One region of the Exiguobacterium sp. s138 genome, then DNA from elsewhere that is predicted to be linked to it. Evidence: a T-box and tRNA genes for the amino acid it is inferred to sense, from the RefSeq annotation. Region 1 holds a T-box; the other regions hold tRNA genes.

Region 1 (10,551 bases):
TGACTTTTTGAAGCTTGTTTAACGAGTAACGCATAGGCATCGACTGAACGATTAACGCTTGTTGAAACATGTAAGACGTTTTGTTTATTCGAATTCACTTGTTTAATTGAAGCTCCAGCTGCTAACCATTGTTTGACAACATCGGTCGAGGCAAATTGTGCGACATAGAACCAGTTTTGTTGATTTCCGGCACTTGCTCGATCAAGCAAAACAAGTGCTTTTTCATACTCAAGTGTTTCTTGAAATTTCCGGATGTACCGGTTTCGTTCTTTTGTTGATAAATCAACTGCTTCTACTGCCTGTTGCAACTCAGTTACATCACTCGCCTTGAGACTCGCTTCAAACGTTTGTTGGTTTCGATAATCGATTAACAGATAGGTCGTTCCTCCGATTCCAATCAAGAACAGAAGAAAGACGATCATGATTTTTTTTCGTGTCACGTTGCTTGCTCCTCTTTAATACACATCCGTATCGCTTGCTCCTGCCGATCCCTCAGATGAAATCGTGACTTTAAACGTCGTCGTCAACGGCTGCTTCTCTTTTTCCCCGTCTTTTAATACTTCAAAAACACTCTTGTCTTCTTTTAAAGCAGTCACCTTGATTCGTGCGACACCCGGTCGAAGTGCTTTCAGCGTTTGGGCAGTCGCATCCGTCTTGACGTATTCTTTACCTTGCAGGACTTCGAGGCGATAAAAACGTTCCGTTGTCGTAACCGGGTACCAATTCAGAATTGGACGTTTTTGATCGTCTTCTACCGTCATCGTCAAGTCATTCGCCGTTAATTTCACTGGGTTTTCACGGACATTAATTTTAGTTAGAGCGCGGGTATCCGGGAAGTCACTTAGTTGTAATACCGCATCAACCGAACCGCTTGGTGTTCCGGTCAATCCTTTGACGGTGTAACCGGTACTGGTCGCTGTCAGCTGAATTGCATCACTGACTTTTGAAAGAACAAACGGTAGGCGGATATCCGGTGAGAACGTTGCGGTTACATCTTGTGTTGTCCCAGCCCATAGTTCCAAGTTACTCGGATTGACGGTCAATTCCGGCACTTTGACTTCTATCGTATAAATCTGTGATTGTGCCAAGTAAGTCGTTGTTCCGATTGCCGCCGGTACAACAGCTTGCACGGTCAGCGTTCCGGGTTTAACGCCCGTTAAGCTCAACGTATCAGTGTCTTTTCCTTTTGATTCAACAGACCCTGGATTCGTCACAATCCATTTGATCGGGGCGTCCGTTCCGGAGAGCATGATGGCATCTCCGGTCATTGCCTTCGTTTGCCCGACATACAATACACTCGGAACATCACGGACAATCAGCCCGCCAAATACATCATTAATAGTCAATTTGGAAGTTGCAACCAGTTCTTTTCCATTTGCAACAGGGACAATCAAATTAATCTCCGTCGTGCCGATTTTTTTCGGTACAATGATCCCTTCTTGATTGATGGTTGCAATGTCCGTGTCTGCAATCGACCATTTCAACGTCCCGTATTGACTACCTGCCGGACTGATCTCTGGCAAAACTTTATAAGACGGTGTATTGAGATCGATACGAACCGAAGGAATTTTAGCTTCTGTTGCATACGATTTTGATAACGCATATCCTAGGACCTGGAAAGACTGTGTGTCATTCGCAACACTTGTGAATCGATCTCCGGTTGAATTGGAGCGATAGACGTTTTTATTTGATGTTAAAGTATTATCTTTTTTATCAAGTACATACGTTCCAGCATCTTCCTTTGCCCGAACAGTTACTTTAAACGTAATCTCCGATTGGCTCGAAATCCACTTACCTGAACCTATGTCTTCCCGGTATTCTATTCCTTTAAATGCTCCCACTACTGTTTGATTGGTCACAACTGCATCTTCTATACCGGTTGTCGATAAAATTTCAAGATTATTAGGAAGCAATTCTTTGAACTTAATGTCCTCCATTTTAACGACGTACGCTTCGTTATTTGAAACATTATCTCCGATTGCATATGTTCGTGAAATCGGCTCTGGTTTAATAGTATATGTGATGGTTGCCATTTCGCCCTGAGGAATTGTTGTAGGATTAATTGACCGCTGTAACGTAAAGGGCGAAGAAGATGACGGCTTAACCACTTGAACCGTTCGGGTTTCAATAGTTTTTGCGCCACGTTCATCTTCTGCCTCAATTCGAATAATCGCAGAAGTTTTCCCAACCAATTTAGCATCAAATGTTTGACTGACAAATGAGTTATTCTGAAGTTTATTGTTTTCGTATACTTTTTCGTTATCAATATAGATTCGTGTTTTTAGTACCCGATCGCGTAAGTCATAATCATTTACTTTATACGAAATCGTGAGTGGTTCATTGTTCAAATAACTTGCTTGATTGTTAGGCAAGATGTTTTTAATCAATGGTTTATGGTTTGCGCCAATGAATGCCCGGTACATCGTGTTCGAAAACAATTCTTTTTCCTGCTGTTGACTGAATGTCGAGGTATGTCCCGCACCTGAATAGGTAATGTTCCCTTTCGTATACATATAATAATGATTTCGGGCATCACCAATCGTTCGACCGGCATCCTGGTTCGAGGCGGCAACACTATTTTCGCGAATGTTATACCATGGAATTAAATCTGGTTGCTCCAAGTCCAGTCCAAAGTACTGGTTATGTGTCGTTGCAATTAAGACACTGCTTCCTAACGTGAAGGGATAGGATGTCATGACACCATCATTTTGCTTGACCGCTTGTCCTGAAGTACGCGGCGCCGCGTATCCCATGTTCGTAAAATTCTTTTGCCCTGCTAAATCAGCAAATTTCTTTTCCCAAAACAGCTCGGGAACCGTCGATTGATTTGGGCGGAAAATCGTGTCATGAGACAACATCAGTCCTTGCCCCGTGTTTGTAAATCCAAGGATCGCGTTTGATGCAGCATCACTCAAAGAAGCCGCTCCATAAGAATCCTGAAAGCCAAAAATCAACATATCGTAAGCTGTGTTTAAATTCTTAGTCGAATAGGTTTGATTAAATGTGTCTGCAGTGATCACTTCGACATTAAAATCATAAAATCCATCCTGCTTCAGTAAAGTTCCAGTATTCATGAAACCGTTAATCGATCCAGTCGTTCCACTCCGAGTCACTTGAAGAATTTTTGCTTCCGCGATCTGATCTTTCATCAAAAAACTACCGGTTTTATAATCTGTCAACCCGTCACTACTAGAAACGCGTATCATCCAGTTTCGTGGACCGGTATAGCTCGGAGCATCAAAATTATAGCTCAGCGTACCTGTTTTTCCAGCAGGCTTTTCATCCACTTTTTCCGACTCGTCAAATTGATCATTGCTGTCAAAATCAATGTAGAGTTGCGCTAGTTGGTTCGTATTTTTAACACTGGTCGTATAGGTAAAATCAATCGGTACGTTTGGAGCAGCCGTCGTACTTTTATCAACGCCTGCCAAGGCTGTACCCTGTTGTTGCGCAGAGGCGCTCTCAAGACGAGGACGAACGATTTTCTGTACTTTTAATTTTGTAATTATCGTCGCCATGTCGGTATAAACAGGTACATCTTTAAAAATCAAATTAAAATTGCTAGATGTTTGTGCTAAAACATCTTGATGCAAAAAGACTGGTAATCCTTTTTTAATGTATGCATTGTTGATTTCATTTGCTTTCAGCTTTGTAATATCGTTTTCGATTTTATTTGTATTATGATTTTTTTTCGTATCTGACACAGTCATCGAATAGCGATCTGTACCCGAAAATGCAGACGAATCAAAGACAATCGCATCAAATGCTCCGTCAAGTGGAAAACGAGAGGCATTCAGTTCCTTAACGGTCATCATCTTAATCTCATATTTAGTCGTATCCAGTCCCGGCAACATCGATGTGATGGTGGTATTCGGATCAATTCGATTTGTTGCTGACCAAGCATCACGGATTTCTAAAATCTTAAGCTTCTCTCCAGTTGCGGCCTTTGTATGTGGTGGTTGTATATACGTAATACTGGTAAAAATCAACAGACTAACTAAAAACAGACGTACCCAACGTTGCATCTCCATCGTCTCCTCGTCGTAAGATCATAAAATCTAGGACTATATTACCCCAATCTTAGTATACAAGGACTTTTACTGTTTTCCCTTTTTTGTAAAAGACTGCGCCTTTAGTAATGTGCGGACTGTGCTGATGAAGTAGAGGGATCCGGTGACAATAAGCGTCTCTCCTGCCGTATCCACTTCTTTGAAAAAACGATTGAGTTCCACCGCGTTTGCTCCGTCCGTCTTCAATTCTTCAAGCGTCCGTGCCCGCGGAAAATCAAACGTCGTCTCATAAATCTCTGACGTTACTTCCCGTAACTGCGTAAGCATCGCTTCCCGGTCCTTGTCGCGTAAGATCGAACACAGGACGACGACCGGTTTTGACTCTTCCTTCAAGCGTTCGACAAGTGCCGTCACCCCTTCCGGATTATGGGCACCGTCTAAAATGATCCGCGGTTTGCGGGAAATGATTTCAAAGCGTCCCGGATGTGTGGCGTTACGCAATCCACGCCGGATCGCGGTCTTTGACCACCCGAGCTGTTTCGCACAGACGACAGCATTGGCCGCATTATGGACTTGATGGATGCCTTCGAGTCCAAGACGTGTCTCGGGAATGCCTTCGTACGTCGCCCACGTCCCGGTCTCACTCAGCCGGTAATGGCGGATCACTTCCTGACTCCAAGACAGACTCGCCTGCCGATCGCCACAATAGGCCATCAGCGGTACCGTCAATTCTTCCTGCAGTTTCCCGGCAATGACTCGTGTACCCTGTTTGATGATCCCGAACTTCTGTAAGGCAATCTCTTGGAGCGTATCTCCGAGAATCGCTTGATGATCGTGACCAATCGATGTAATAATCGCGGCTTTCGGCTGCTTCAGGATATTTGTTGAATCATATAAACCACCGAGTCCGACTTCGTAAATGACAAAGTCAGGACGGATTTGATTGAAGTGATAAAAGGCAAGTGCCGTCAACGCTTCGAATTCCGTTACGGTACCGATTGCCGATTCTATGTTCATAATTGCTTTCTGTACATTATTTGCCGCCTCAACCAGGTCCGGTTCACTGATCGGCACACTGTTCAGCATGATACGTTCCTCAAACTGAATGATGTACGGTGAGGTGAACGTTCCGATTTGCAGCCCTTGCGCCATCCCCATCTCCCGTAAAAAAGCAACCGTCGAGCCTTTCCCATTTGTTCCCGCAACATGAATCGTCGGAATCGTATCCGGATCAATCATAAGTTCCGCCAGTAACGCTTCCATCCGGCTCAGTCCCGGTTTGATGCCAAAGGCCAGTAACGCCGATAACCATTCGAGTACATCTTCTCGTGTTCTCACGCTTGCTTCACTCCTTCAAAAAAAGTGACTCAAGAAAACTTGAGCCACTGTTAAGATTATTTTGCGAGTTCGCTGATCCGGACTTCGACTGCTGCCCGTTTCTCTTTGTAGTCTTGTGCTTTTGCTTGTTCTTCTTCAATGACATGTGCCGGTGCTTTCCCGACGAAGCCCGGGTTGTTGAGTTTTTTCTCGACCCGTTCGACTTCTTTTGTATACTTGACGAGTTCTTTGTTCAGACGGGCGATCTCTTCTTCGATGTTGATCAAGTCAGCGAGCGGAATGAACAATTCTGCTCCCGTCACGATGGCACTCATCGCCTTTTCCGGTGCTGTCATATTGCGTTCAACGAGCAATTCTGACGCATTCGTGAACTTTTTCAAGTACGACAGATTTGTTTCTAAATCATGCTGGACTTGATCGTCACTCGTTGAAATCATCAACTGAATTTGTTTCGACATCGGTGCGTTGACTTCAGCCCGGATGTTTCGAACTGAACGGATGACGTTCTGAACGGCTTCAAATGCCGGAACAGATTTTGGGAAATCCAGTGAATCGTTCCGTGTCGGCCAAGCGGCACGTGTAACTGTTTCGCCTTCGTGCGGTAAGTGCTGCCAGATTTCTTCCGTGATGAACGGCATGAACGGATGCATCAGACGCATGATTTGATCAAGCGTATAGGCAAGAATCGAACGTGTCGTCAATTTCGCTGCTTCGTCCTCACCGTTTAACGGCAACTTCGCCATCTCGATGTACCAGTTACAGAAGTCTTCCCAGATGAAGTGATACAGAACGCGACCGGCTTCACCAAACTCATATTTGTCTGACAGACGCGTCACATCATCAATCGTCGTGTTCAGACGTGTCAGAATCCATTGATCGGCAAGTGATTTCTCACCGGACAGATCAATTTGCTCATGCGTCAGTCCATCCATGTTCATCAAGGCAAAGCGGCTCGCGTTCCACAATTTGTTCGAGAAGTTCCATGTCGCTTCGATTTTCTCCCAGTAGAAACGTAAATCGTTTCCTGGTGTTGAACCGGTCGTTAAGAACCAGCGCAGCGAATCCGCACCGTATTTCTCGATGACATCCATCGGATCAATCCCGTTACCAAGTGATTTCGACATTTTCCGTCCCTCGGAGTCACGGATCAAGCCGTGAATCAAGACATCGTTGAATGGACGTTCGCCTGTGAATTCATACGATTGGAAGATCATCCGTGAGACCCAGAAAGCGATGATATCGTAACCCGTTACGAGTGTTGACGTCGGGAAGTACTTCTGATAATCAGCTGCACCTTCGTTTGGCCAGCCCATCGTCGAGAACGGCCAAAGGGCGGATGAGAACCATGTATCCAGCACATCATTGTCCTGTTCCCAGTTTTCGAGATCAGCCGGAGCTTCTTTGCCGACGTAGACTTCGCCCGTTTCTTTGTGGTACCAGGCCGGAATCCGGTGACCCCACCAAAGCTGACGGCTGACACACCAGTCACGGATGTTTTCCATCCAGCGGACATATGTGTTTTCGAAACGTTGCGGAATAAAGTTGATTTTGTCTTCCCCTTGTTGCTCTTGTAATGCTTTTTCAGCGAGCGGTTCCATTTTAACAAACCATTGGAGCGACAAGTACGGCTCGACAATCGCGTCCGACCGTTCCGAGTGACCAACGGAATGCAGATGCGGTTCGACTTTGATCAGGACACCTGATTCTTTCAGATCTTCGACAATCTGCTTACGGCATTCGAAACGATCCATACCTTCATATTTGCCGGCATTTTCGTTCATCGTGCCGTCTTCGTTCATGACGAGGACACGCGGTAAATCATGACGGTTTCCAACTTCAAAGTCGTTCGGGTCGTGGGCCGGCGTGATTTTAACGACACCTGTCCCAAACTCCATATCAACGTACTCATCGGCAACAATCGGGATTTCCCGGCCGACGATTGGTAAAGTGATTGTTTTTCCGACGAGGTGTGCATAACGCTCATCTTTCGGATTGACGGCAATCGCTGTATCGCCGAGCATCGTTTCCGGACGCGTCGTCGCCAGTTCGACGTGACCGCTTCCGTCCGTCAACGGATAACTGAAGTGATAGAAAGCACCTTCGATGTCTTTATAAATGACCTCGATATCCGAGATGGCTGTTTTCGTCGCCGGATCCCAGTTAACGATGTATTCACCACGGTAGATCAAGCCTTTTTCATACAATTTAACGAACACTTCTTGAACCGCTTCCGACAAACCTTCATCGAGTGTAAACCGTTCCCGTGAATAATCGAGTCCGAGTCCGAGTTTCGACCATTGCTCGCGGATTGTTGAAGCATATTCTTCTTTCCATGCCCATGATTGTTCAAGGAACTTCTCACGTCCCATTTCAAGACGTGACTTTCCTTCCGCCCGGAGCTTCTGTTCGACTTTGGCTTGCGTCGCGATTCCGGCGTGGTCCATTCCCGGCAGGTACAAGACGTCGAAACCTTGCATCCGTTTCATCCGTGTCAGCATATCCTGAAGTGTTGTATCCCAGGCATGACCGAGGTGTAATTTCCCGGTGACGTTCGGTGGCGGGATGACGATCGTATACGGTGCTTTTTCCGGATCCTGATCGGCTTTGAAGTATTCCCCTTTCATCCAAAAGTCGTACCATTTTTCTTCCGTTGCCTGCGGATCATATTTTGTTGGCATTGATAATTCCTGCATCTGAATCGCTCCTTTAATCCATAATAAAAACGGCTTCTCTCGTCCTCATCTAAGGACGAAAGAAGCCGTTGCTCTTCCGCGGTACCACCTTAGTTCACTCTTTGCAGAGTGCCCTCTAGCCCGCGTAACGTGCGGCAATCCGGATTCTGCTTGCTGTCGCTTACAGAACCAGCTCGTGGGGTGACCTTCGTCAGCACTTCCTGTCACATCTCTCAGCCAGTGGATGTGTTCTCTCATACAGTCCGGTTGTTGACTACTCTTCCCGTCATCGCTGTTTTCCAAATTATTCTTTCTTTATTTTATCCGAGACCTCTACGGCTCGTCAAGAACTGCTTAACGATTAAATTCGAGTTGTAATTCTTTGAATGTCAGCTCGACTGCTGCAATCGTCTGCTCGATATCGTCGTCCGTATGAACGGTCGACAGGAAGAGTCCTTCAAATTGTGACGGTGGTAAGAAGATACCACGTGCCGCCATTTTTTGATAATATGAGCGGAACATATCGAGGTTCGATGATTTTGCCTGTTCGAAGTTCGTCACCGGCTGATCCGTGAAGAAGACACCGAACATCGCACCGGCGCGGTTCGTCGTCAATGGAATATTGTATTTCGCAGCTGCTGCGAGATACCCTTCCGACAAACGGTTGGCTTTCCGGTCAAACTCTTCGTAGTGTTCCGGTTTCAGTTGCGTTAATGTCGCAAGTCCTGCCGCCATGGCAAGCGGATTACCTGATAATGTACCGGCTTGATAAATCGGACCTTGCGGCGCGATTTGTTCCATGATATCGCGACGTCCGCCGTAAGCACCGACCGGCATACCGCCACCGATGACCTTACCGAGACATGTGATATCCGGTGTGACACCGAAATGTCCTTGGGCACAATTGAAGCCGACGCGGAAACCGGTCATGACTTCATCAAAGATCAACAGTGTGCCGTGCTGTTCCGTGATTTCGCGCAGTCCTTCGAGGAAGCCCGGTTGTGGTGGCACGAAGCCCATGTTTCCGGCTGCAGGTTCGACGATGACACCGGCGATATCGTCGCCGTGTTTTTCAAATGCAATCCGAACCGCATCCATGTCATTATACGGCACTGTCAATGTCATACTGGCAATTTGTGCCGGTACACCCGGTGAATCCGGCAGTCCGAGTGTCGCAACGCCTGATCCGGCTTTAATCAACAGTGAATCGCCGTGACCGTGATAACAGCCTTCGAATTTCAGGATTTTTGTTTTTCCTGTATATCCGCGTGCGAGACGAAGCGCAGCCATCGTCGCTTCCGTTCCGGAGTTGACCATCCGGACGACTTCAACCGACGGGACACGGCTGATGACGACTTCCGCCATCGCCGACTCGATTTCGGTTGGTGTGCCGTAGCTCCATCCACGTGTCGCCTGCTCTTGAATGGCAGCCGTCACGATCGGATCAGCATGACCAAGAATCATCGGTCCCCATGATAAAACATAGTCGATGTATTCTTTTCCGTCGATATCGTACAGACGTGATCCTTGCGCACGTTCTGCAAAAATCGGTGTCATGCCGACTGATTTATACGCGCGAACCGGGCTGTTGACACCGCCCGGCATGAGCGGTAAGGCCCGCTCAAACGCGGCTTTTGATTTTGAGTTTTGATTCGTTAAGCTCATTTCGACCCCTCCAAGTAACGGCAAATGTCTTTCGCGAAATAGGTGATGATTAAATCGGCTCCGGCCCGTTTAAAGCCGAGCATCGTTTCCATGACAATACGTTCTTCGTCAATCCAGCCGTTTAACGCAGCAGCCTTGACCATCGCATATTCACCCGATACGTTATACGCGACGATTGGTAAGTCTACCCGTTCCCGGACATCCCGAATGATATCCATAAAGGCGAGAGCCGGTTTGACGATCATGAAGTCGGCACCCTGCTCGACATCTGCTGTCGCTTCACGGAATGCTTCCCGACGGTTAGCCGGATCCATTTGATACCCTTTGCGGTCCCCTTCACCAGGTGCCGAGTTTGCCGCATCACGGAACGGTCCGTAATAAGCGGAAGCATACTTGACGCCGTAACTCATGACCGGGATATGGCTGAATCCATTCTCATCGAGTCCTTGGCGGATCGCCGCGACAAATCCGTCCATCATGGAAGATGGTGCGATGATGTCGGCACCGGCACGCGCTTGAGACACTGCTGTTTGGACGTGCAACGGAAGTGACGCATCGTTATCGACCGTTCCGTCGGCGACGATGCCGCAGTGTCCGGTTGACGTATATTCGCATAGACATGTATCCGCGATGACCGTCAGTTGCGGTGCGACTTTTTTAACGAGTCGCGTCGCTTCTTGAACGATTCCGTGATCGTGAAACGCGCCGGTCCCTTGTTCATCTTTTAAGTGATCGTGCGGAACACCAAACAGGATGACCGATTCAATACCAAGTGAAACGACTTCCTTGATTTCTGCTTCAAGATGGTCGAGTGAAAGGTTGAATACGCCGGGCATCGAGCTGACTTCCCGTTTGATGTCTTCTCC
Region 2 (10,551 bases), on a different contig from region 1:
ATCACTGAACAGAACGGAAAAAAGGATTGTGGTGATTAACGTAGCTAAAATCCAATAAAAACTTTGCCGTTCTTCCAGTGGAGAAGGTTCCTTCTTACGGTTTCGGAACAGAAACAATTCGAATAACCAAAGAAGAGAGACGGCAATGAACACTTTATCTAAAATGGTCATAAGATTCGCCCCTGACTGATACTAATCATTATTTAAAGAAAACGCATACAAGAAATCTTTACCCGAAAGGCTGAACATTCAATCCTTGTGTCGGACAATCCAGCTTCTTTTGGCAAACTGAGAATTAATTCATTTTGATTACACCTGTACAAAAAATGGTGGCATTTTGAAATGAATGTTATTCTAAAATTAAAGACTAATTACCCTGTTTTGGAAAAAAGGAGTTTTAAGAGATATGAAAAAATTAAAGCAAACGGTGATCGGGTTACTGGCGATTCTCCTCTCACTCGTCAGTTTTTCACTGGCCGCAGAAGCATCCAGTTACCGCCAGGCGAAAACACCGCTCAATCTTCGAAGCGGGGCTTCGACAACAAAAGCAGTCGTCGCAGTGATTCCGACTACTGTCTATGTCAATGAAATCAGCCGACTCGGGACATGGTCAAAAGTTCGTTATGGAACACAGACAGGGTATGCCAGTACAAAATATTTACTGACCGATCAACAAATCGGTGGGTTACGCATCGGCAAGACATTAATCGTTAATCCAAATCTTCCGTTACGTTCGACGTATGCGCCGGGAGAAAGTACAGTTGCACGGGCCGCATTTGAAAAAATGAAACGGGCTGCCAAAGCGGAAAAGATTACGCTGGTCGCATTCAGTACATACCGTTCATATGCGTATCAAAAAGCCTTATTTGAAAAATATGTGGCACGGGATGGTTTTGAGAAAGCCAGCACGTACAGTGCCCAGCCGGGAAAAAGTGAACATCAAACAGGACTGGGTTTTGATATCGGAGGCGCCGATTCATCAAAATATGCCAAGTTCAGCTTCTCAAGTACAAAAGAAGCAAAATGGCTGGCTGCCAATGCCCACCGTTTTGGATTCCATCTCCGTTACCCGCTCGGAAAAGAATCATGGACAGGCTACACATATGAAAGTTGGCATTACCGTTATGTCGGAGCAACGCTTGCGGCGCAGCTGAAAATGACCGGATTGACAATGGAAGAATACTATCAATTGGCACCGGGTAAACCAAGTACACCGTAACAGGTTTCACTTCAAGCTTTAAATGGTAAAGAAATGGTGTATTCCTCATCGTCAGCAGCAGCGGTCTGCCTTTTTTCGAAAGAGGTGGAAAGTTGTGGCGAAAAAAGAAGAAAAGCACCATATCATGACCTTTACATTTGAAGAAGAAGCGACCTCGTATCAGGTATTCAGTGAATTAAAGAAATATCATGCGAATGGCCAAGTCGATTTTGAACAAATCGCTGTCATTAAACGAAGTGAAAGCGGAGCTTTTTCCTTTGAAGATGCTGTCGACTTGAGCGGCTCCAACAAAGCCTTTAAAGGTTCTTTAATCGGTATGGCAGTCGGGATTCTCGGGGGACCGTTCGGTATTTTATTAGGTTCGATGACCGGGATGCTGATTGGCGGATCAAAAGACTTAAAAGAGAATCAAGCTGTTCAAGAAACATTTAAACGGACACTTGGTGTGATTCCACCTGGTAAGACGGGAATCATTGCAATCGGGGAAGAATTCGAACCATCCGTACTGGATGGACTGGTCGCGAAACATAATGGAACGATTGATCGGACAGATGAATTGCTCGAAAAATAATCAAAAAAATCCTTCCCTCATCAAGAGGGGAGGATTTTTTTAGATTAAGATTGACGTTCTTTTTTTACTTTTTTGAAGAAGAAGAGCTCGTAGACGACCGGGACGATGATGAGCGTCAAGAGTGTTGACGTCGTCAATCCGCCGATGACAGTCAAGGCGAGACCTTTTGAAATCAGGGTACCGGATGACGTTGTCAGTGCGAGCGGGACAAGCGCCATGATAGTAGCGAATGCCGTCATCAGGATGGGACGAAGTCGTGTCTTACCGGCTTCAATCAAGGATTCCCGAACCGGAAGTCCACGTGTGATGTTCTGACCAATCCGGTCAACAAGCACAATCGCGTTGGTCGTGACGATTCCGATCAGCATGAGGAATCCGATCATAACACTGACAGACAATGGTTCGTTAGCTAGGAACAGTGTAACGAGCGAACCGATCGGAACGAAAATGAGCGATGACAAGATGATGAACGGAATCCGTGCTTTTCCGAACGTGATTAACATCGTCAAGTAAACGAGACCGATGGCAACGACGATGGCAATTCCGAGAGATTGGAAGATTTCAACCGTATCATCATTTCCGCCGCCACTTGTTAAGGAAACGCCGTCCGGCAAGTCAATTTTTTCGACAGCAGCTTTGACGTCACTGGAGACCGTTTGGACGTTATCGCCTTTGACTTGACCCGAAACGCGGGCATAGACTTTACCGTCCAGTTTTTGAATCGATGTGAAGGTATCGACTTCATTGACGGTTGCGACATCTTTTAAGGCGACAGGACCGGCAGCCGAGAAGAGCTGGACATTTTCAAGATCTTCTTTCGACGTCAAGTCTTCCTTGTAAGACAATTGGACGTCCTGATCTTTGTCATCAAGGTTCAGTGTACCGACCGTGACAGGTTTAGTCTGGTCGTTGACCGTACCAAGAATCTGGAAGCCGGATAAACCACGATCACTGGCTTTTTCAGAATCAATTTCGACAAGGAATTGTTTTTGTTTCTCGCTAAAGTTATTCGTAACATATTTCAAATCATTGTTTTTGTTCATATTGTCTTCCACCAGTTTAGCTGCTTTTTGGAGCGCTTCTAAATCAGTCGAGAACAAATCAACATCTACATTATTATTGGATGGGGGACCACCTGTCGACAGTTCAGCAACGCTGATTTTGACGTCGACACCATCTTCTTTTGCGATATCATCCATTTTGGTTTCGAGGGATTTGATCGTTTTTTCGACATCAGCCCCGTCTTTTAAATTCAAGAAGTAGCTGGCTTTGTTGTCAAGTCGCAATCCGGTCGTGAAGTCACGTGCTCCGACGGATGTCGTGACATCAGCAATGGCGTTTTCCTGATCAAACATTTTTTCCATGTTCAGCGAAACATCACTTGTTTTCTCAAGCGACGTTGCAGCAGGAAGCTCCAGTGAAGCAGTCAATGTTTTTGAAGCTTCATTCGGAATGAACGTAAAGCCGAGTTGCGGTACGATGGCAAGCGAACCACCGAGTAACAAGAAGGAAACAACTAAGATGATCGCTTTATGCGACAATGATTTTTCAATCAGTGTGCCGTACCACCGTTGTAAGACGCCTTCTTTTTCTTCCGCCGGTACCTTTTTAAAGGCGAACTTCGCTAAGATCGGTACAATTGTAATCGCGACAAGTAGGGAAGCGAGTAACGAGAAGATGATGGTTAAGGCGAACGGTAAGAAGAATTTACCTGTGATACCGCCGACAAAGCCGATCGGCAAGAAGACGACGACGGTCGTAAGCGTCGAAGACGTGATGGCTTTTAAAATCTCTTTTGTTGATTGTTCGATGACTTCATCTGTCATACCGTCATCTGATTTTCGGACCCGTCGGAAAATGTTTTCAATGACGACGATACTGTCATCGACGACCCGGCCGACAGCAACTGCCATACCACCGAGTGTCATGATATTTAATGAAATAGCTTGCCAGTTCAAGAAGATGGCCGCAATCAAGAGTGACAGCGGAATTGAGACGATTGCAATGATCGTCGCCCGGATATTCCGTAGGAACAAAAGGACAGCCAGTGAAGCGAACAAGGCCCCGAGTAATCCTTCTTTGACAAGCGTAGCGACGGATTCTTCGATGTCTTTCGCAGAATCAATACCAATCGTATAATCGATTTGGTCATCATATTTGTTTAAGATTTTTGTGACGCCGTCAGCAATTTCAACCGTATTAGCGTCTTGTTTTTTGGTGATCGCCATCGAGAGAGAATCTTTTAAATCATAACGTGTTTTTTCACTTTGCTTCGAGACAGCTTCAATGGTAGCGATGTCTGAAAGACGAACCGGTTCCGCTTGTTCTGTCGGAGCACCCGTTTCGTCGGTAGCACCAGCCGGGGGTCCTGATTGGGCAGGTTGACCCTGGCCGCCGGAAGCAGCACCGGAAGCAACACTTGACGTCAATTGAAGATTTTTTAATTTATCCAAGTTTTCCAGTTTTTCTTCGACCCGGATCGGAATCTTCGAATCACCTTCTGCGAGCTGACCAGACGGGAAGGAAACATATTTGGCATTGATTTGTTCTTTAATGCTTGATAACGATAAACCGGCCGCTGTTGCCTTTTTGTTGTCGACAGTAATCTGGACTAAATCATCTTTGTAACCACCAACAGAAACACTGTTGATGCCCGGAATTTTATTCAGTTCCGGTTCGATTTCATTTTTTAGAAGGGACTCAATCTCTTTTCCGTCTTTACTAAAGAAGGAAATGTTGTAGATTGGGAACGATCCAAATGAGAAGCGGTTTAACTTCGTTGTCGCTTCTTCCGGAAGGTTAGCATCCTGGATCGCAGCATCGATTTGTTGTTCGACCTTGTCCATATCGGTATCAAATGGGAATTCGATATTGATGATCCCGATACTTTCATAAGCAGAGCTCGTGATTTTTGTCGAGCCCTCGATCCCTTTCAGTGCTGTCTCGAGTTTTGAGACGACCTGTTTATCGACATCATCCGGAGATGCGCCTGGATACACAGCTTCTACTGAAATTTGAGGAAATTCAATTTCAGGAAATTGATCCACTTTAAGCTGAGAAAACGAATATACGCCGCCCAAAACTAATAAAATAGCAATAATAAATACAGCGACAGAGTTCTTTAAACTAAACCTTGTTAAAAAATTCAACAGTTACCCCTCCTTTATTTTATATGTGCTTATTTACATAGTAGAGGACGAAACGAAACCCTGCAACTTTGAACTGTAGAGCAGAAAGAAAAAATATAATAAAAAAAATCAGAGAAAAGTCTTTACAGTTTTCAATATGTTGCTATAATAAACATATACCCAGGACACACGATCATGATTCTGTAGCTCAGCTGGGAGAGCGCTACCTTGACAGGGTAGAGGTCGCTGGTTCGAGCCCAGTCAGAATCATACCGAGCTCCCGTTCATCACACGATGAACGGGAGTTTTTTCATGTAAAAAAGCTGTTCCTTCATTATATGAGGGAACAGCAACGTGAGCACCTATTGAATTTCTAATCGAAGGTCGCCCATCTTTGTCCAACCGGCCATCGTCGTCATGCGGTAAAAGACGAGCGTCAAGACACCGGGAAGGACGACGCCGGTTGCAAAAAAGATCAGGAACGCATTAAAACCCTGATTAACGAAGATGTTGAGTGGGGCAATCATTGAATTTAATCCGAGACCCGCAAGTTCATAAGGTACTTCAAGTGAAAGAACAAGTGTGGCGATGGGTGCCGAGATCATCGCGGCCAGGAACGGAGCGACGACAAGTCTTGGATTCTTAACGATGTTCGGAAACTGAACCTTTGGTGTGACGAAGAACGAAGCAATCAAACCGCCGGGATCTGTTTGACGATATGCCATCAATGTAAATCCGACAAACTGAGCTGAACAACCGATTAAAGCAGCGGCACTGGCGACCGGGTCGAGTTGAAGGGCGATTGCGAGTGCAGCCGATGAAGCGGGTGACATCAATAAGACACTAAAGATAAGAGCAATAACAAGTGATGTTGCAATCGGTGAAGACTCGACGGACGCAGTAACCATTGCGCTGAATCGTGTGAGGAGAGGTGTTGTGACGGCAGCGGCACCAAGACCGGTAAAACCGCCGGCGAGAACAGCACTGACCGGGATGACCATCATGTCGAATTTTGTTTTCCCTGTCATCCGTTTTCCGACGAAGACGGCCACAGCAGCTGCGAGTAACGCACTGATTGGTTGACCCGGTACGAGGACAAGACCGGCATCCGTCGGTTGAAGTGCGGCTCCGCCAATCGTCGCGGCAATCATCGCACTGAATAAGACTAAGGTGTTTCCGCCAAGCTGATAAGCAATTCCGGCTCCGAGTGCGGGGGCGAGTAAGACTTTGGCGACGCCGCCGATTGTCAGTAACATTTCAATATGTAAGAGATTTCCGAACGTCTCAATCAATAATCCTACCCCTAACGTCACTAACACGGCATTTGCCATCCCGGCAGATACTTTCACCATTCGATCCATCGCATATTCTTTCAACTCACTCATCCTCTCTCTATTTCGCTTTGCCATGAAAAAAACCTATCCGGTATCGGATAGGCGCCAGTATTCCTGCGGGCGCCTCATTCGATGCATCGAAAGGAGGGCCCAAAATCAATTCCGAAAATCAGCGGAAAAGGTTTCAGTCCCTCGAGCATAGAATAATCAGTCGGCCAGCAATGTGGTTTACATACATAAAGTGTATTCCCCTCTCCGTGAATTTTTCTAAGCCTAACACGGGTAAGATGAATAATCAATATTTTCTGACAATTTATTTTTCGTGATTTTTGAACTTAAAATCAGGGGAAAGATAAGAATGGCATAAGTTGAACATTGGAGGCGGTTTCATGAAATTTGCAGTCATTACGGATATTCACGGCAATGCAACGGCATTAGAAGCAGTTTTAAAAAGAATAACGGAAGAAGCAGATGTCTCAGAAATTTTCTGTCTCGGAGATTTGATTGGCATCGGACCACAAACGAATGAAGTCATCGAAATTGTGCGATCGACACCACACATGACGACCATCAGCGGAAATCATGACGAAAATGTCCTTGCGTTGATCCATAGTCAAAAATATCCGGATAGTTACCGTCATGCGAAAAACCATCATCAATGGATTGCCGATCAGTTAACACCGGACAATCAACGTTTTTTGGAGCAGCTCCCAAGAACCGTCCGAAAAACATTTTCGGAACAGGAAGCATTGTTTACACATTATGCGTATCTGGATGAAACAAAAGCGATTGGAGAGGAACCGTTGGCAGATACGGTGGACGGAACAGAACAATCCCTGCCCGAGCTCTTTAAAGGCGAGCAGGCGAGTCTGATTTGCTTTGGGCATCATCATCCGAAACAGTTGGTCCGGGCGATGGGGATAACTTACCTGAATCCGGGGGCGCTAGGCTGTCAGCCGGAAGCTGTAGCACCATTTGCGGTAGTCGAACTGAACAGCGGAGAGTGGAACGTGAATGTCATTGAAGTGAAGTACGATGACCGACCGTACCTTGAAGCGTTTAATGCGGCACCGATGCCGGAAAAAGAACTGTTGCGTAAACTGTTTTTAGGCGGAAGAACATGAAAAAACGATCCGCTTGAATAAGCACGGATCGTTCGATGGATGACACATGTGATTATAAAAAACGGCTTACAAGAACGAGCATTAAAGGGACGGCGATAAGTAAAATCCCGATGATCCGTTTCGTCCGGCTTCGTTTCCATTGAAAGGCAAGCGCAAGGAAAGGGGATACAAGAAATCCGATAAATAAGGTGATCAATGTTAAAATGAAAAACAGAAAATCTGTTTTGGAGCTGGTGCGGGTGTACGATTTCCACATATCAACGAGCGATACAATGACGTAGACCAGCAAAGCTAACGTGAACAGAAAATTGGACAGTAAAAGCTGGGACAAATAAAACACTCCATTCAAGTACGAGTAAGGATCGATCACGCAAAAACAGCCTCTCCATTCATCGAGAGGCTGTTTTCATTATAACAATTTTAACATCGCTTGACTGATTGTTTTTAAATCAAGCGGTTTCCCAATCAGCGGCCATTCAGAAATCAAGGCAATATACGTCTTGAACAGTAAGAACGCAGTTACTTCGACCGGAACGGCCGGAGAACGTTTTTCAAGTTCCAACCGTGTTTCCAGCAGATTCTTTATATATTCGACGATATGCTGCTCGATTCGAATCCGTAGCTCCGACATCTCCTGAAGTTTCAGTGTCTGGGTTTCTTGTGTGATTTGTAAGATAAACAGATGCTGCTGTTGATGATTGACAATGGCATCAATCATCGCCTGTTTATTTTCTTCGACAGAAGCTGTCGTCGTATAGGCGTTTTCCGCTTCTGCTTTCATCTCCTGCAAGACCCGTGTGACGAGGGATTCAAACAAATCAAGTTTACTTTCAAACAATTGATAGACAGTTGGTTTTCCAACATGAGCTCGTTTGGCAACCCGTTCGATGGTCGTTCCTTTATATCCGAGTTCTGAAAAGCAGGACATCGCTGCATCTAAAATGAGATGTTCTTTATCAGACAGTGTCATGGCGTTTTCTCGCTTTCGTTGAGAGTAAGATTCGTTTTCCGCCTAAAGCACCAGCGAAGCTGATAACAAGTGCAGAAAACAGAATCAAACCAAGGATTTGTCCGTTTGTGATGAGTGTGTCAGTAACGCCGATTCCAAGTGCCTCACGGAAACCTGTGACTGAATATGTCATCGGCAGGAAGCGGTGAATCGATTGGAAAAAGCTTGGTGTCATTTCGACCGGGAATGTTCCGCCGCTGCCGCCAATTTGCAGTAACAACAGTAGGAAGGCGCTGAATTGTCCGACCCGACCAAAGAGCATTGTTAACGTAAAGAGTAACGTAATGAAGGTCATACCTGTTAAGGCGGCAAATCCGTACAGCGCAGGCGTACTTGCGACATCGGCATCGAGTACATAGACGATAGCGACGGAAGCCGCAATCCCTTGTAGCGCACCAATCGGTAAGATGATCGATAGTTTACCGACGAGGAAACGCCATGTTAATGTCTCGCCGTGTTCAGGACGGATCTGGTAAACGGAAGAGAACATCAACGCACCGGCGAATAAAGCGATGCTGAGAATGTAAGCTGCAAGACCGGATCCGTAGTTGTTGACGGTTGAATAATCGTGTTCTTTTAAGACGACGGGCTCAGCGAGCATATTATCCCGGGCATTCGATGGTTTCACAGTCGCATCTTTTGCCCCTTTACCGAGTTCCGTTTTCAATGTGTTGGCTCCGTCTGCAAGTTTAGAGTTACCGTCTGCGAGACGCGATGCTCCGTCTGTCAGTTGACCGGCACCGGAGGAAATGGCAACGGCACCGTCCGATAACTGTCCGAGACCTGAGGTCAATTGACCGGATGCTGTACTGGCATCGTTCGCACCGGTTGCCAGCTGTTGTGCCCCAGCTGTTAACTGGCTGCTTCCGGCAGCTGCTTTATGCACGCCGTCTGTATAAGCCGTCAAACCTTGCGTGAGCGTGCCTTGTCCTTGTTCGAGACTTTTTGCACCGGCAAGTAGTTGAGTTTGTCCTTGCTCTAATTGTTTTGAACCAGCAAGTAGTTGGGTTTGTCCTTGTTCTAATCGTTTTGAACCGTCAAGCAGTTGTGCTAGCCCACCATCGAGTTGCGAAACAGCAGAAGCGATACTTTGACCACCAACTGCAAGCTGATTGATTTTTTCTGTGGCGTCATTTGCTTGAGCAAGACTGGCATCAAGAGCAGATTCTTGCTGTGCTAAATTTTGAACGTTTTGTTCCATCGTTGCGATGGATTGAAGCAAAGCACCTTTTTCTTCTTCCGTTAACGTTTCAGATGAAGCAATGACGTCCTTGATGCTCGCGACGTTTGCTTCAAGCGCTTCACGACGTGAACTCAACTCTTGTTTCAGCGTATCCGCTGCCGCGTTGACTGCTGCCAGCGAGGCATTGGCTTCTTGAGCCCGGGCGTTCAATTGGTCGAGACCGGCTGTGAACTGTGGCAAGTTCTTGTCGAGCTTCGACGCACCGGCCGAAGCTGTTTCGAGACCTTGACGGAGTTCCGTCGATCCGGCAGCTGAACTCTCGAGACCTTGACGAAGTTTCGTCGATCCGGCAGCTGAACTTTCGAGACCTTGGCGAAGTTTCGTTGATCCGGCCTGCAAATCGGCTGAACCTTTCATTAACTTCCCGCTGTTGTCATCGAGTTGATTGAGGCCGCTCGATAATTCACCAGATTTCTCAGCTAGTGTTTGTGTTCCACCGCTTAATGTGTTGAGACCGCTTGTCAGCTGAACGGAACCGTCTGCGGCTTTTGTTAAGTTTGTGGACAACTCATTTGTCCCGCTCGTTAATTTACTGAGATTCGTCGTCAGTGTTTTGGCGCCATCTGTTGTTTTCTTCGCTCCGTCCTCGAGTTTCGCCGAACCTTCGGATGCATCTTCGAGTCCTTTGGCAATTTTTTTAAGGGATCCGAAAATCGCACTGCTGTATTGTTTCGTGACGGATTTACGGATTTTTTCGTTTAATTGTTTGGCAGCGGCGCTGGAAATCTGCGTACCGGAATAGTTTTTGGCCGGATTCAGATAATACTCCAGCTCAATTTTTTTCGGGTGATCGTCGAGTAACGTAGTCGCATTATGAGAAAACTTCTTCGGGATGACGACTGTCATGTAAATATCACCGGCGCGAAGCTTTTTAGCCGCATCTTTGCGTGAGAGATACTGCCAGTCAAAGTCATCATTTTTTT
Region 3 (10,551 bases), on a different contig from region 1:
GCCGGATCAAAATGTTGCATTAATAACACCATGATATTCCCGTGTGTTCCGATGACGACGGTTTGATCTTTATGTTTTTCTAGTAATCGTTTGATTTCAGGCACGATCCGCCGTTGTGCCGTAACGTTTGATTCACCTCCATACGGATTTTCATCCGGATGTTCCCATACATAACCGACAGCCTGTTGAAAATCCGGCAGTTCTTCGGGCGCCAATAACCGTTCTTGAAAAGCCGCTGCTTCTTGAATGACTAATCCATATTGTTCTGCTAAAGGCTGGACCGTTTCAATCGCTCGCCGATACGGACTCGCGTAAATCTGGTCCGGTTTAATCCCTTCAAAAAGAGTCGTCAGTTGTTCCGCATCGTCTCTCCCCTGTTCTGATAAAGGACGTGCTTCTTCGTCTGTAGAATAGGTCGAATGTGCATGGCGGACTAAATAAATTGTCGTTGTCATTTCAATTCTCCTTTTAGCTGTCTTTTGTCTGCTCCAGTAAACGATAACCCACACCTCGGACAGTCTCCAAATACTCATCGATTGGAAAACCGGAACGGCGCAATTTCTCACGAAGATGACGCATATGAGAATCAATCGTTCGTGGTTCAATCGATTGATCATCGCCCCACAGCGACAAAACCAATTGTTCTCTTGATAAGACGCCATTCACGGACGTCAAGAGTTTTCCTAAAAGTTGAAACTCTGTTTTCGTCAGTAAGATTTTTTGTCCGTCGAATGTACAATGATATCCTGCGACGTCATACTGCAGTCCATGAAATGCATACTGCTCCCGCTTTTCTCGACCAATCAACAGTTCGATTCGTCCTAATAATTCTCCTTCATGAATCGGCTTTGCCACATAATCATCTGCACCGACTTTGCGCCCCCGTAGCACATCTTCCATTTGATTCCGCGCTGTCACCATAATGATTGGAAAATCAGCCATTCGTCTTATATTTTCACACAACGTCCATCCATCCATATCGGGCATCATGACATCGAGTAAGGCCAAATCGATGGGAACGGTCTTGACGATGTCGAGCGCTTTTTCGGCCGTGTCGGCTAAATGACATGTATGACCATAGGGTACCAGATATAACTTCATTAATTGAAGCATCCGTTGTTCATCATCAACGATTAAAATTCGAGCCATTTCTTCACACCTTCCATTGAATCATCACACTCGTCCCGGCATTCTTTTCACTCTTGATATCTAATGTCGCATCGTGTGCTTGAACGATTGCCAAGGCAATCGTCAAACCAAGCCCTGATCCGCCCCGGCTTCGTGATCGTGACGGTTCACTGCGGTACAGACGTTTTGTCACATGGGGTAAACTTTCTTGGCTGATGCCGCTTCCTGTATCACGTACTTGAAAATACGGTCCTGTTTCATTCCTGCCGTATCGGACGACGATTTCACCGGTTGCTGTATATTTTTTTGCGTTATCCAATACATTTATCAGCACTTGCTTGAGCCGAATTTCATCTCCTGCTATCTCTACCGGTTCCCCTGATACATGCAAATGCAGCCCTTTTTCTTCAATTGCAGGTCGCATTTTCTCTGTCGTCGAGACAATCAATTGATCGAGCGCAAGCGGCACTCGTTCGACTGAGAATGCATTCGTATCGGAACGTGCCAGTAACATCAGCTGTTCAATCAATGTGCTCAAATGATCGCTTTCTTCTTTGATAATCGACAGATAAGCTGTTTTTTCAGATTCCGGCAAGTTTGGACGATGTAATATATCCGCATAACCCTTCATGTAGGTCAGCGGAGTTCGAAGTTCGTGCGAGATATTTGCTAAAAATTCTGTCCGTTCACGATTCAAAAAATCAAGATCTTTTGCCAACTGTGTGATGGAGCGTGCCAGTGCCCCAAGCTCATCCGAGCGGTTTACCGGTAAATCCACGTCAAGGTTTCCTTCTTTCAACTTGGCCGTCGCACGCTCCATCTCAATGAGTGGTCTTGAAATCAATCGTGTACACAGCACGACAGTCGTAAGCGACAGAAGGACGGCAATGATACCAACTTGAATGAATTGTTGTCTTAACGGGTCGACGACTTGTTGAATTAACGTTTCCGGAGCAAACATGAAGACATGCCCACGATGAACACCTGAAATCGTGATTGGACTATCTGTCATAAAAAAACCCTTCGTTTCCGCTTGAGCTCTTAAAATCCGATCTTTTCGTTGTGTTTGAAATTCCGTATGGATAAGCTCTACTTTCATTTTGGGAGTAAGTGGATGCGAAGCCTTTAAAATTTTTCCTTTTTGATCCGTGATAACGACGGTAAATTCGGATGCTGATTCCATCAAACTGACATGTTCCAATGTTTCCGCATGAAATGATTCCTCGAGGACATCGCGGTGCGTGTTCCCTCGGTTCAGCAAACCGAGGACCACTTCATTCGTCCTTTGATTCACAAGGTTTAAATAGAGGGTACTGAACAGAATGCCGCCGATGACAAGAATGGCAGTCAAAAAAAGTAGACCAATGTAGTATGAAATATGCCGCACGCCCTGCTCCTCCTTTTTCTTCACTATTACGATACACTTTTCCAATGACTCATTCAGTCAGGTAATTGAATTGTCACTCTTTCTGCACGGTTTCTGCACGAAACACGGGTATAGTAGTCACATAACCAAATTACTACAGGAGGTCAATTTTCATGAAAAAACAACTACTCGTTACATCACTCGCTCTTTCTGCTGTCCTAAGTTTAGGTGCCTGCGGATCTGATTCCAATTCCTCTACTTCACACGATATGCATGATAATAAGAACGATTCCCATGCAGGGATGATGCATTCAAGTGACGGGAAAATTCCCGCTGGACTGAAACAAGCTGAAAATCCGAAGTTTAAAGACGGATCAGACGTCCTTCTGTCCTCTGATCATATGAAAGGAATGGATGGCGCAAAAGCAACAATCGTCGATTCATTTGATACAACAGTATATGAAGTCAGCTATACACCAACGAACGGTGGTAAAAAAGTCAGTAATCATAAATGGGTGATTCAGGAAGAACTCAACCCGGTTCCGGCTTCACCGTTGCAAGCAGGTGATGAGGTGACTTTAGCGGCTGATCACATGAAAGGGATGGATGGTGCAAAAGCGACCATTGATCAAGCCGATCAGACAACCGTGTATATGGTCGATTTTAAGCCGACAACCGGTGGAAAAACGATTAAAAATCATAAATGGGTGACAGAAGATGAACTTCAAACCAATGATTAAAACAAAAAAACCCGCTCATCCAAGGATGAACGGGTTTTTGGTATGATTCTGACTGGGCTCGAACCAGCGACCTCTACCCTGTCAAGGTAGCGCTCTCCCAGCTGAGCTACAGAATCATGATGCAGTACGTTATGTACTTGCTAGGACATGTATTAATATAGCAAGAAACTAACCATCTGACAAGTACTTTTCTAAAAAAATATGAAAAATAAAAATGAACGAGGCTGAACTCAATGTTGATTCAGCCCCTCTCTTTTACTTATAGAATAGTCGTCACTTGATCGACCGGTAAACGGAGCGCCGGACGTTTTTTCGCGTCTTCGATTGCTTTCCCGACAGCAATCAACATGACCGGGACATAACGTTCGTCTGTAATAAACGTTTCTGTAAAGAGTTGGTGATTGAATCCGCCCATCGCGAGTGTCGAGAGTCCTTTTGCTTCAGCAACTAGCATCAGTTGCATCGCAGCTAAACTTGCGTTTGACATGGCTGCATCTCTCGCGTAAGCCCCTTCTACTTGTCCTTTGATCGAGTCAAACAAGTCTTCCGTCATGCCTCCTGCTTCTACAGCTGGTCCATAAACCGGATTATAGTTTCGGTTTGCCTGTAAATCCCCTAGTACGGCAATGACGACGGAAGAAGAACTGATGGCCGGCTGATTGTAAGCGATTGGAGCTAATCGTTGTTTCGCTTCTTCCGAATGGAAGGCAACGAAATGCCAATGTTGCAGGTTCCAGGCACTTGGCGCAGCTGTCGTCAATTCAACCAATTCTTGTACTTCTTTTTGTGAAAGCGTGAATGTCTCATCGTAATGACGAACTGACCGGCGTTCTGTCAAAATCGATAGTGTGTCAGATAATGTTTGATTCATAATGATCCCCCTCTAGGTACATCTGTTTACTATGTTATCGTATCATCCTCTACGCTTACCTGTCATATGACAAGACTTGCTAAAGAAACTTCTGTTATAAAACAAAGATTGACATACCGCTTCTGTACTAGTACAATAAAATAAATTCAGTGTTGTTTGCTGGTACATCCATATACTAAGAGGAGGAACACAATCATGGAACAACCCCTTTACCAAGAGACCTCTCCCGAGTTTTACCGTCAACTTCCGGTCAAAACCTGCTCCCATTGCGGAAAAGAAATGGATGAACAATGCGAATCGTATAAAACAGAATGTGATGAGTGTGCTGTTACAGAACACTAATCGCAAATTTGCTTGAAGAAGGAAGTCTACCGTAGCGGATGGACTTCTTTTTTTGTTTGAAAATATAACATTATTTCTATCTTAATCAACTTTTTTTGAATTACAGGTTATCCAGTCATCTTTTTGTAATATTTTTGTTACAAATGAAACAGACAAAATGTTACATTTAACTCATAAGATTTTCCGTAAAGGAGCTCAGACATCAATGGATTCATACAACTCAGGCAATCCCATCGGACTTGGTCCAAGATACCGAAAACCCAAACGAAAGTATTTCGCTAAGCTTTTGATCGTGCTGGCGCTGATTCTTCTTCCGATTGGCGGTTACATCGTTTATCAGTACTTGACTTCGACACAACAACAAGCGAGCGTAAAAACCGTCCAATCTTTACAGGAAGTTCCGACTCCGAACCTGGACAAGGTACGCGTCGAGAAATGGAACGGGATTACTAAAAAAGTGGCGTATCTGACATTTGAAGACGGACCGACCGCTTTGACTTCAGACATCTTGAAATCATTAAAAGAACAAGAAGTTAAAGCGACTTTTTTTTTGATCGGAAGTAACATCAATGAGCAACCGGATGTCGTCCGCTCGATGGCAAAGGCTGGACATTACATCGGACCACACAGTGAAACTCATGATTACGACACGTTGTATAAGAAAAAGCAGTATGTTCCCGAGATGCTGCGGGTACAGAAACAAATCAACCAACTGACGAATCACAGCCCGTTGTTGACACGTCCGCCTTATGGATCAACACCCGGCATTACCAAGTCGATTGCAAAAGAGATCGAACAGGCGAAACTTCGGGTGTGGGACTGGTCGATCGATTCGATGGACTGGTACTACAAAGATAGTGCCAAGGAAGTTGCCAACACTGTCATCAGCCGTGCGGAAGGCCCGGTCGAAATCATCCTGTTGCATGAACAACCACAAACATTGCAGGCATTGCCTGCGATTGTCGCCGGATTAAAGAAAAAAGGCTATCAATTTTCCATCTATGATGAAGATTTTCATGTCCCGTATAATTTCGCAAAATTCTCTAATTTATAAGGAGTTCCTTTCATGATTAATAAACGGATGATCCTCACCAGTTGTTTGACCTGTCTCGGCCTCTTGCTTCTCAGTGCCTGTTCGAGTGATCCGGCTGCTTCGGTATACGAGCAGTTGGAAGAACAAGCGAAGTCCGAACAAAAAGCAGCAGTCGTCGCCGAGCAACGGACACGCCAAGATGAAATTTCCGTCAATACCTACCAAGCCGTCCTCGAAGCCGGGGCCGATGATATTAAACGGGCACAAAATGAACGGGATGAATTGACCGCTCTGAATCAAAACCGTGTCAAATTGTTAAAACAAGAACAGACAATCCGTACCCATGCTTTTGATGAGTTAGACCTTGCGGAATTAACAAGTACCCTATCTTCGTTGCCTGCCGCTAAAAAAGACGGGACAGCCCTTATCAATATCTTTAAAGAGCGGGAGAAGGCTTTTGATACGTTTTTGAAACGTTATGCGGCGACGATTGATTCAGAAAAGAAAGTGCTTTCCTACTTGACCGAAAAACCGAACTTCGTTAAGATTGATGAAGCAACAGCTGATTTAAACCGGACTTCCCGTCAAGCGACAGAAGCACTCAAAACCTTTAATCAATTGACCGTCCGCTACAATGAATTAAAGCCAACCTTTTACAAAAAGGCTGGACTCAACATTAAATAACTCACACAGGTTGCAACCAAACCCTGTCCAAAAAACCTGGACAAGGCCCCGTTGCAACCTTTTTTGTGCGTTCTAAAACATGGAGGGATCTGTATGAATCGTTCAAAAGCAACACTTTTCGTCTTAATCGGCGCCATCAGTTACGGCGTCCTGTCGACCATCGTCAAACTGGCTTACGGTGCCGGTTTTGACTCAGCCGCTGTTTCCGGAAGTCAATTTTTCTTCGGATGGCTGATGATTTTTGTCTTAGCCCTGCTGTCAAAAAATCTTCGTCTGAATCCGAAAACAGCTCTTACTTTAATGGCCATCGGAATTTCAAGCGGCACGACCGGTTACCTGTATTATCAGAGCCTACAAACCGTCTCCGCTTCAGTCGCCATCATTCTCCTCTTCCAATTCACATGGATTGGTGTCGTGATTGATTCGATTTTGGCAAAACGTCTGCCGTCGCGTTCTCATTTCTTGTCTGCCGTCCTATTGATCGGCGGTGCCATTTTAGCGAGCGCTGCTTATACGAGCGCCCTTGACGTGCGCGGTACGTTGTTCGGACTCGGCGCAGCCGTCAGTTTCTCGATCTTCCTGCTTGCGAGCGGACGGGTCGCAAACCATGTACCGGTCATTAAAAAAAGCTTTTATATGATGACAGGCGGACTTCTCTTCGTCATGATTATGTATCCGCCGACGACTTTCCTGACTGCAGCGAATTTCGAACAGGGACTGATCTGGTACGCACTTCCACTGGGTCTGTTCGCCTTAATTCTGCCACCGCTGTTATTCGCAGCAGGTGCCCCACACTTAAGCCCGGCCAGCGTCTCCTTGCTTGGTGCAGCCGAACTGCCGACTGCCGTCATCTGTTCCGTCCTCATCCTCGGTGAGCATCTCTCCGGTTCACAGTGGATCGGGATCATCATCATCCTGATTGGAATTTTCTATCCGATTTACGTCAGCAGTCTGAAACAATCGACTACTTCTGTTCCACGTCAAAACGACCTCTCCTGAGCAATCAGGAAAGGTCGTTTTTTTATAGCATTATTTTTGACGTTTCATCGCATCAGCGACGAACTCGACATCCGTACCGATGATGATTTGGACGTTTTTCGCGCCCATCTTCATAACACCTTTTGCGCCGGCCGCTTTAATTGCAGCTTCGTCAATGATCGTTGAATCTTTTACCTGGAGACGGAGACGTGTCGCACAGTTATCAATCGCTGTAACGTTGTCCGTTCCTTGTAAGCCTGCAAAAATACGTGCTGCTTGTTGCTCGTACTTATCGTCTGATACACCCGTGACAGGGCCTGCATCCGTTACAAGTGATTCATCTTCACGACCCGGCGTTTTCAGATCGAATTTCGTGATCATGAAGTAGAACAGGAAGTAATAAATGACGGCGAATACGAGACCGACAACGAGTAAAAGCAACGGTTTTGTCGCGATTCCGAAGTTCAGGACATAGTCAATGAAACCGGCAGAGAAGGAGAACCCGTGCAAGATACCGAGTAAATTGACGACTGCCATGGAAACACCCGTCAACACGGCGTGCATGACATATAAGACCGGTGACAAGAACATGAATGAAAACTCAATCGGTTCCGTAATCCCTGTCAGGAATGATGTTAATCCAAGACCAATCATCGCCCCTGCGACGGCTTTCCGATTTTCTTTGCGTGCCGCCATGACCATGGCTGCTGCTGCAGCCGGTAAAGCGAACATCATGATCGGGAAAAATCCGGCTTGATAAATACCGGCTGTCGGATCTCCAGCGAAGAAGCGTGCGATATCTCCATTCGCAATTGTTCCATCCGCTTTTTCATATGAACCGAAGACAAACCAGAAAATATTGTTCAAGACATGGTGAAGACCGACAGGAATTAACAGACGGTTGAAGAATCCAAACAGTGCGGCCCCTCCTGCTCCAAGGCTGACCATCCATTCTCCCGCATTATTGATTCCGTCTTCAATGAACGGCCATAAGTAACCAAAGACAAACGCTAAGACCAGCATAGCGGCTGACGTGATGATCGGAACAAAACGGCGTCCGCCGAAGAATGCTAACCAATCCGGTAATTTAATATTGTAAAATCGGTTGTACAACAAACCGGCAACGATACCGGCAATAATTCCGCCGAAGACAGCCATGTTGACCATTGATCCTAAGGTTGCCTGATTGGCAATGGAACTTAAGGTCGCTCCGTCCACTTTCGTCGAGGAGTCATTGACAATGGCGGCAATCGCATCGTACTTGGCCTGAATCTGGGCATTTGAATAATCCTTATTCATCGAGTCAACGCCCGTTTTTAAGACCAAATACCCGACTGCTCCTGCCAATCCGGCAGCTCCGCTGGCATCAATGGATAATCCAATCGCAACACCAATCGCAAAAATCAGTGGAAGATTATCAAAAATCGCACCACCTGCTGCCACCATTAACGGAATATCCAACATATCGGCTGAACCGAGTCGAAGGACAATTCCCGCGGCTGGTAAAACGGCGATCGGCAGCATTAAAGCTTTACCGATTCGTTGAAGAAACTGCAACATACACTTCATCCTTTCCTAAATAAAAACAAATAATGACATGACGATGAAAACGCTTTAACATCTATTATTATTCCACATACACGTCTAAATGACTAGACCTTTATACATATTTTTTCATAAAAAAAGATCCCTTTAGATAAGGGACCTTACGGGTACAGATTAACGACGATTCGTATCTTCAAGATTCTGTTGAACATTACCAACTGTTTTTTTAGCATCGCCTTTAAGCTGATCTTTTTTGCCTTCACGTTCTGTTGATTTATCTCCTGTTGCTTTTCCGAGCGCTTCTTTCGCTTTTCCGGCAACTTTATCAACTAAACCATCAGCTTTTTTGTTTAATCCGCTATCATGTGACATGTTCATTACCCCCTATTTTTTTAACGCATAGTAGTATGTTCCCACCTGAAACAGATTCAAACATTTCTCTGCTCTCATTTGCTCCCAGTCTTAGGGGTCCATCAATCGAAAAACTCCCTATCGCTTTCCGATAGGGAGTGGACTGTCACTGTGCAACCGAGACGCCGAGGACTTGTTCAATCCGTTCGAATGCCCAGTCTAATTCTTCTTTTGTAATGACGAGTGGTGGTGCAAAACGAATGACTGTCTCATGTGTTTCCTTGCAGAGCAATCCTTTTTCTTTTAATGCTTCGCAATACGGACGAGCCGCTTCTGTCAATTCGACACCGATGAATAATCCGCGCCCACGAACTTCTTTAATCATCGGATTGTCGATTTCTTTTAGACGGTTCATAAAGTATGTTCCGAGCTCTAGTGAACGTTCCGGTAACTTCTCTTCTTCCAAAACTTCAAGTGAAGCGACAGATACCGCACAGGCCAATGGATTTCCGCCGAATGTCGAACCATGCGATCCCGGATTAAAGACACTCAGGATATCGTGGTTGGCAGCCACACAAGAAATCGGGAACACGCCGCCCCCCAGTGCTTTTCCTAAGATGTACATATCTGGTGTTACATTGTCCCAGTCCGAAGCAAACCATTTACCCGAACGGCCCAGTCCTGATTGGATTTCATCCGAGACGAGCAATACGTTTTGTTCCTTACAGACGTCCTGGGCATCTTTCAAGAATCCTTCGTACGGAATCAGGATACCCGCTTCACCTTGGATCGGCTCAACGATGAAGGCAGCTGTATTTTCCGTGATGGCGCCTTTCAATGCTTCCAAATCCCCGTATGGAATCGTTTTGATGCCCGGTAAGAGTGGTCCGAATCCACGTTGATACTCGGCTTCTGTTGACATCGAAACAGCCGTCATCGTCCGACCATGGAAGTTCCCTTCGCAGACGATGATTTCAGCATCTCCAGGAATTTGTTTGACTTCGTACGCCCAGCGACGTGCTGCCTTAACTGCCGTCTCGACCGCTTCCGCTCCCGTATTCATCGGCAGGACCATATCTTTTCCTGTCAATTGCGCGACCTTCTCATAAAAGAACCCCAACTGGTCATTGTGAAACGCGCGCGATGTCAGCGTAATTTTATCCGCTTGCCGTTTTAAGGCTTCGATGATTTTCGGATGACGGTGTCCTTGGTTCACAGCTGAATAGGCACTAAGCATATCCATATATTCGCGGCCTTCCGGATCTTTGACGAACACCCCTTCTGCCTCCGAGATGACGATTGGAAGCGGATGATAGTTGTGTGCCCCGAATTTCTCTGTCTGTGTAATGATTTTCTCTGTTTGATTCATGATAAATCCCCCTTTTTCGCTTGGAAAACGCTTTCATTCTGATTATAACAGATTCACACGGATAATCTTCAATCGAAATACAGGATTTATTCGCATGAAAATTGAATATACTGGGAATAGACAAGACAAGTGAACCGTCATCTC

Evidence for each region. A T-box is a leader RNA that pairs with one kind of tRNA and senses whether it is charged. The one in region 1 lies ahead of KNP91_RS11830 (valine--tRNA ligase), so its partner is inferred to be a tRNA-Val.
Region 2: it has a tRNA-Val gene. The T-box ahead of KNP91_RS11830 (valine--tRNA ligase) is inferred to sense a tRNA for this amino acid. The anticodon was not compared.
Region 3: it has a tRNA-Val gene. The T-box ahead of KNP91_RS11830 (valine--tRNA ligase) is inferred to sense a tRNA for this amino acid. The anticodon was not compared.

The regions. Positions count from the first base shown of each region.
Region 1 covers NZ_JACSMW010000005.1:96,317-106,867, reverse strand. The annotation lists gene KNP91_RS11845 (ankyrin repeat domain-containing protein) at 1-440, opposite strand, end outside; gene KNP91_RS11840 (GEVED domain-containing protein) at 456-4,025, opposite strand; gene KNP91_RS11835 (bifunctional folylpolyglutamate synthase/dihydrofolate synthase) at 4,098-5,348, opposite strand; gene KNP91_RS11830 (valine--tRNA ligase) at 5,405-8,047, opposite strand; T-box leader at 8,090-8,319, opposite strand; gene hemL (glutamate-1-semialdehyde 2,1-aminomutase) at 8,375-9,685, opposite strand; gene hemB (porphobilinogen synthase) at 9,682-10,551, opposite strand, start outside.
Region 2 covers NZ_JACSMW010000006.1:79,363-89,913, forward strand. The annotation lists gene KNP91_RS12555 (methyltransferase family protein) at 1-171, opposite strand, end outside; gene KNP91_RS12560 (D-alanyl-D-alanine carboxypeptidase family protein) at 407-1,219, shown strand; gene KNP91_RS12565 (DUF456 domain-containing protein) at 1,314-1,790, shown strand; gene KNP91_RS12570 (efflux RND transporter permease subunit) at 1,835-4,939, opposite strand; tRNA gene KNP91_RS12575 (tRNA-Val) at 5,116-5,188, shown strand; gene KNP91_RS12580 (PTS sugar transporter subunit IIC) at 5,281-6,303, opposite strand; gene KNP91_RS12585 (metallophosphoesterase family protein) at 6,642-7,376, shown strand; gene KNP91_RS12590 (hypothetical protein) at 7,429-7,707, opposite strand; gene KNP91_RS12595 (TetR/AcrR family transcriptional regulator) at 7,786-8,346, opposite strand; gene KNP91_RS12600 (YhgE/Pip domain-containing protein) at 8,333-10,551, opposite strand, start outside.
Region 3 covers NZ_JACSMW010000006.1:66,777-77,327, reverse strand. The annotation lists gene KNP91_RS12545 (histidine phosphatase family protein) at 1-455, opposite strand, end outside; gene KNP91_RS12540 (response regulator transcription factor) at 469-1,149, opposite strand; gene KNP91_RS15735 (sensor histidine kinase) at 1,154-2,515, opposite strand; gene KNP91_RS12530 (YdhK family protein) at 2,668-3,234, shown strand; tRNA gene KNP91_RS12525 (tRNA-Val) at 3,278-3,350, opposite strand; gene KNP91_RS12520 (nitroreductase family protein) at 3,494-4,105, opposite strand; gene yhfH (protein YhfH) at 4,301-4,447, shown strand; gene KNP91_RS12510 (polysaccharide deacetylase family protein) at 4,653-5,501, shown strand; gene KNP91_RS12505 (YkyA family protein) at 5,514-6,164, shown strand; gene KNP91_RS12500 (EamA family transporter) at 6,258-7,163, shown strand; gene nagE (N-acetylglucosamine-specific PTS transporter subunit IIBC) at 7,194-8,702, opposite strand; gene KNP91_RS12490 (CsbD family protein) at 8,862-9,059, opposite strand; gene KNP91_RS12485 (ornithine--oxo-acid transaminase) at 9,205-10,407, opposite strand.